One region of the Paenibacillus sp. P4_A9 genome, then DNA from elsewhere that is predicted to be linked to it. Evidence: riboswitches for the same ligand, from Rfam matches in the RefSeq annotation. Region 1 holds a riboswitch; the other holds the start of a gene.
What was found. Region 1 has a riboswitch for cyclic di-AMP ahead of AC1DVJ_RS18815 (CAP domain-containing protein). Riboswitches for the same ligand answer to the same signal wherever they lie in the genome.

Region 1 (3,140 bases):
CGGATTCGAAGTACGATATAGACAAAGGGACCGCAAAAGGAGACGTCATTAATATCCATGGCAGAATCATTAATCTTGATCGTTTCAATCAATTCTTGAAAAACGTGGAGGGGCACGTTGAGAGTCAGATTCGGATCATGCAAATGACCATTGAGGGTGATCCCGTATATTATGATTTTGTATATAAAAAGGATAAGATCTCATTCACCTATGATGATTCAGATGACACATTTGGTAGCAACCAACATTTGAAAACAGAATGTACACGTATTATTTCAGAGAAAGTAGATAGAGGTGTTTCTTATAAGTTGGATGGCTGTAAAGATGCTTCGATTGGGCAATATTTTAACTTCGTGGTACCAGGTAGCGGTGGATAGATGTCAGAGTTTTTCTCATGAAATGTGGAGAGGAAGTAACGGAGTGCATGATGAGAAAGGGGATAGCTATACTCGTAATATTCATTTTAATAATTTTTATTACTTGTATATTTGAGAGAGCTGTAATTATTGGGATTAGTCAAGAGAAATCTATATTCACTTCTATTGCGGCATTAAAATTGCGATTTTCAGATGTTAAAATAGTTGAAATCAAACGCAACAAGTGGATAACTCGAGTTGAAGATATTGATGTATTTATTTCTACGAATACTTTGCAAGATCAATGGGTTTCAACTAATCAATTAGGTTCTGGATATTATCTTAATAAAAGCCGAAATTCCGTTAGAATAATAACTACAAGAATGTTAACTAGAAAGTTTGTGGTGTTTGATGTCGAAAAGTTCAATCTACTTGGTGGATACACAGACACATTAAATAATAGGGAAATATTATTGAAGAATTATATTTGGTTTATAAGTGTAGATTCAAACATTTATTTACGTACTGATCAGATGACTAAAATGAATAGGATACCAAATGAACTAGAAAAAAGTACTAATTAATTTGAATGGTTTGTACAGGGGGTGATTTTTTGCCATTTACATTTGCTCATCCGTTGTATTCTTTTCCGATAAAATTTATTAAACCCCGATATTTTAGTTTATTGGGTCTTATTCTTGGGAGTATGTCACCTGATTTTGAGTATTTTATTGCTCTTGAGCCCTATCAAACAATCGGACACACATTTAAGGGGTTATTGCTACAAGCAATTCCTATATGTATTGTCATGGTAATCTTACTACAGATCATTATGAAGGTGATTACCGTTCATTTACCTTCGTTTTTACATATCGATGTCATTGCTTATTGCTCGATTAAACACTTTGACCTACGAAATAGGAAGAATTGGATCGTTTTCTTACTGTCCGTAGTAATTGGATTCTATAGTCATGTATTTGTCGATTCGTTCACACATCAATCAGGTTATTTTGTTAGGAATTTTACTGTTTTACAGCATTTATATGTTTCAGTACCATTGTACAAGTTACTACAACACCTACTTTCAACCCTTGGTATCTTGGTACAGATGCTTCTACTCCTATTTTTAATAATCAAAAGCCCTTATACAAAAAGATCTTTCAAAAGAGTAGGTTTGAAGAGTAAGATCATGTATTGGTTAGTTGTTATTTTAGTAACAATTGTCGTGGTAATCACCAAGGTGGTTTTAACATCAAGTTCAAATCTTTTAGGAATATTGGTTGTGTCTCCCATATCGGGATTCATTCTTGGGCTCATTGTATCAAGTTTAATTTTTCGAAAGCGGGTAGTTATGCGAAGATTGTTTCCGCTTACATAAATCAAATGGAAAATTTTGAGCCATGTTTTCGAAGATTTCACATGTTACAATCGGTTAGATCCATATTGGATCAAAAAACTTAGAAGGCCGAAGCTTTTTTTGAAGCACGGGGGACCCAATCTTTGGGGTGAAGCCGCTATCCGCGGCCGGGTGATTACTCTTTGATCCGAATCCGACAGCTAACCTCGCAGGCCGCAAAAAGGAGATGTTTAGTATGAATCGTTACAAAAAGCTTGTCGTTACAGGTGCACTAGGATTGAGCGTCCTTATAGGGGCGAACGCGGCATTTGCTGCAACAGGGACTCATACGGTAGCAGGCAATGATACCATGTGGTTGATCTCGAAGAAGTATGGCGTTAGTCTATCTTCGCTTATCAAGGCAAACCCTCAAGTTGCTAATCCGAACGTAATTTGGTCGGGAATGAAGCTCAATATTCCTGGAAGCACGGGCACAAATGTTGCTGCCAAACCACCGGTTACGCCAGCGCCAACGCAATCTACTTTTGCTAGCCAAGTGGTAAACATAGTTAACCAAGAACGAACTAAGGCTGGACTGAAGCCTTTAACTAGTAATAGCGCGCTTACCGCGATGGCTCTGGATAAAGCGAAGGATATGTACAACAACGGTTATTTTGATCATACATCGCCAACATACGGTTCGCCTTTTAATATGATGAGCTCATACGGTATTCGTTATTCCTACGCTGGTGAAAACATCGCCAAGGGTCAACAAACACCTGAAGCCGTCATGACAGCATGGATGAACAGCGCGGGTCATCGTCAAAATATTTTAAGCCCTAATTTCACTCAAATTGGCGTTGCTTATTATAATGGTGAGTGGGTACAGGAATTTATAAGTAACTAACGACTTCGCGGCAGCCTTCTATTGGGAGGCTGTTTTTTTGTTCCTAAACACGCAGGGATATGGTTGTAATAAATTGAATTATAGAAAATAGTGAGAAATCATATAATTTGAACTTGGAGATGTCATGATGTCTGATTTACTGAAAGAGAACTACCCTAAACCAATAGGTGGATGGTAACTTGTTTATGTAATTATTTTGATAATAAGTACAGCATTGTATGGCATGGGATCCATTACAGTAATTAGGCAATTTTCTAGTAGTGTAATTGAAGGAAGTTGGTTACAAGTCATCATTTCTATTGGAACAATAATAAAATTACTTTTTTCAGGGTTAATTCTATTGTTATTCGTATACAAGCAGAAGTACACGCCAAAGATGATTATTAGCTTTGAAGCATTTTGTATTTTAATAAGATTTGTAGCTCTTGGAGACGTTATATTCCGGAATCATTTAATACCAAATTCATATTACGTATCCATTTTTATTGGATTAGCGAGTTTCTTATGGATTTTGTATTTTTTAAGAGCAAAACGAGTTAAA
Region 2 (3,140 bases), on a different contig from region 1:
GCAAACTCACCCACCCGCACAATGGTAAAGCCCAGTTCTCGCATTCGTCTGTAATCATCGTCCCACATGTGCTCCGGCCACTGCTCGGGGTAGTAGCACACACCTAGATCAAATTGTTCGCCTGGAATGGTTTTATCCACGATAGAAACATCCTCATTTCTTGTTATATAGTAATTTATTGCTATGAAAAGTTCTTTATGTACTCATTATATTTCTTTATAATATTATGTATATAACATCATTTTGTTCGATATATCAGATTTTTGCGTTTTGGAGGGTCCATGAGAATTCATTATGTGTTACCTGAACCGATGTACAAGTACTACACAGTTTTTCCAGATATGATTGGCCAATATGCCGATTTTCCCGATCATCAGGAGTGGCGTTCTAAGGGACAGCTGCAGCAAGCCAATTTGCATATCGTTTTAAGTGGAAAAGGCTATGTGAAAGCGAACGGAAGGGAAATCTGCTTGGAAGCAGGACAGGGCTTTTATTACGGACCTGGTCTCGAGCAGGAATATCGAACAGATCCGAAGGAGCCATGGGAGGTATTCTGGGTCCATCTTGCGGGCGAGGGGCTAAGCAGGTTATTGAACGGTCAAGGAACTTCATCCGTATGGTTGTTTACCTACAGCGATGTGCCCAAGCTCAAACAACTGTCCGGAGGCTTACTGGAACTGGCTTCTCCTTATGATCAGAACGAGGTGCAATTGGCCGTAAAGCTCTATGAACTGCTTGCTGATCTTGCCGTGAGTGCGGAGACACTTGGAACAGCGACCATGCTGGATAAGCGTGCGCGGATGAGAGAGGTTGCGGAATATATCCGGGCTCATTGTACGGAGTCACTGACGCTACTGCAGATGGCCGAGCAGGCAGGCTTCAGCACGTATTATTTTAGTCGAATGTTCCACGAAGTGATGGGGCGGCCGCCGATGGAATGGCTGTTTGAATGTCGTCTTGTCGTAGCGAAGCAACTGCTCATGTCGACAGAATGTACGATCAAGCAAGTGGCAGAGAATACAGGATTTTCGCAGAGTAGTTACTTCATCGCGCGCTTTCGGGAGCACACCGGACAGACTCCGCAGGAATACCGGCGGTTGTATAATGCAATGAGCACTAAAATGTAGCAAAGTAGGGGATAATCAACGCCACCTCTGAATGAATACGCTTTCATGAGTTGCCAAAGTCAAATAAGCAATAATTAAAGGCGAATCTAAGTTTTACATTCTACCAAGATCGGCGTAAGATTCATTACGACAAGTTGTTTTTTTCTAAAATATACCACTTAATTCCCAGTAGGGAAACGGGGGAACCAATCGAAGCCGCACAAGCAACACATGGCTTCATGGGGTGAATCCTGATGCTCGCAAGCATTAGGTAGGACGCTCTCAAGTCCGAATCCGACAGCTAACCTCGTAGTGCATTGAGAGAGAACCGCACACTCGCCTTCTTCTGTGAAGAAGCCCGAGCGTAGAGATTCTCTATGCTTAGGGCTTCTTTTTGCATGCTTTAAACCCAATAAATCACAGGAAATTCATAAGGAGGCTATACCATGCATGCCATTGAAATTAATAATTTGACCAAAACCTATGGGAATTCACGAGGCATTACAGATGTTAGTTTTTCGATCGAAGAAGGAGAGATTTTTGGTTTTATTGGACCGAATGGCGCAGGGAAATCAACCACGATTCGAACGCTGCTGTCACTGATTTTTCCAACAAGCGGCAGTGCCAAAATTTTCGGGAAAGACTGCATCCAATTTGCGCCTGAAATTAAGAAAGACATCGGCTATTTACCTTCCGAGGTCTTTTATTATGACAACATGAAGGTCATTGACCTACTCAAGTATTCAGCAAGCTTTTACAAGAAGGATTGTACCAAAAGAATAAAAGAACTGGCAGAAATAATGGATCTGGATGTTACGAAAAAAATTGATGATTTATCTTTAGGAAATAAAAAGAAAGTGGGCATCGTTCAAGGCCTGTTACATGATCCTAAGCTCATTATCCTGGATGAACCGACAAGTGGACTAGATCCGCTCATGCAGCAGAAGTTTTTCGAATTACTCGAACAACAGAATAAAAGGGGAGCTACGATTCTTTTTTCCTCTCATATATTGAGTGAAGTGCAGAGACTGTGTGATCGCGTTGCGATTATTAAGGAAGGTAAGATTATGACGGTTGAGAAGATCAGCACGTTGAAAGAAAACAATTTCAAAAGATTTAAAATCGATACTGCACAAGCACTCGACCCTACTTTTTTCAAGATGACCGGGGTCAATGACATTGATGTCCAAGGCCGTACAACCAGCTTCTTATTTAAAGGGAATATCAATCAAGTGATGAGGAAAGTTGCTGAAATTGACATTGAGAATCTGTGGATCGAAGAGCCTGATTTAGAGGAGATCTTTATGCACTACTACGAGAAGGAGGCTTAAAAGGGATGAATATTTTCCTTCATGAATTGAGAGCTTATCGGAAATCCACGATCACGTGGACGTGCTCCTTAATTGCTGTCATCGTCTTATTCCTATCTCTTTTTCCTTCTGTCTCTAAGGATTTTGCTGAATTTTCTTCTATATTAGAAGGGTATCCGGAAGGGGTCAGGAAAGCGCTTGGTATTGAAATCGAGACCTTTGGTACCCTGCTTGGGTTCTATATGTATATCTTTATGTACATTACGCTTTGCGGAGCCATTCAAGCAATGGTTTTGGGAACGTCTATACTCTCCAAGGAAGTTCGTGAGAAAACAGCAGACTTTCTTCTTACGAAGCCCGTAACGCGTACTAAAATATTGACTTCCAAGCTATTAGCGGCCGTTGTTTCCCTTTTAATCACGTGTGTGATCTATATCGCTGCAGCCTATATGATGGCGCTTCAAGTGAAAACGGTTGATTTCGATGTGAACATATTTCTATTAATTTCACTCACATTACTGTTTATCCAGCTCATGTTTCTAGCCATAGGGTTCATCATTTCAGTCGTGTTTTCTAAAATAAAAGCCGTCTTATCAGTCAGTCTTGGTACGGTGTTTGCCTTTTTCGTTATCGGAATGGTCGTTGCCGTAGATGGGGAGGGAGCTAAGCGTTATTTCTCGCCATTCAAATACTTTAACGGGAAATACATGATTGAGCATGCCAG

Region 2: linked by a shared signal. The riboswitch ahead of AC1DVJ_RS08770 (ABC transporter ATP-binding protein) and the one ahead of AC1DVJ_RS18815 (CAP domain-containing protein) in region 1 are both predicted to bind cyclic di-AMP.

Annotation. Positions count from the first base shown of each region.
Region 1 covers NZ_JBFUHL010000031.1:9,485-12,624, reverse strand. Annotated here, with positions in the region: gene AC1DVJ_RS18830 (DUF4362 domain-containing protein) at 1-377, shown strand, start outside; gene AC1DVJ_RS18825 (hypothetical protein) at 425-940, shown strand; gene AC1DVJ_RS18820 (DUF4184 family protein) at 946-1,734, shown strand; cyclic di-AMP (ydaO/yuaA leader) riboswitch at 1,810-1,943, shown strand; gene AC1DVJ_RS18815 (CAP domain-containing protein) at 1,949-2,599, shown strand; gene AC1DVJ_RS18810 (DUF2569 family protein) at 2,823-3,140, shown strand, end outside.
Region 2 covers NZ_JBFUHL010000008.1:24,576-27,715, reverse strand. Annotated here, with positions in the region: gene AC1DVJ_RS08780 (beta-galactosidase) at 1-140, opposite strand, end outside; gene AC1DVJ_RS08775 (helix-turn-helix domain-containing protein) at 282-1,127, shown strand; cyclic di-AMP (ydaO/yuaA leader) riboswitch at 1,273-1,437, shown strand; gene AC1DVJ_RS08770 (ABC transporter ATP-binding protein) at 1,553-2,437, shown strand; gene AC1DVJ_RS08765 (ABC transporter permease subunit) at 2,443-3,140, shown strand, end outside.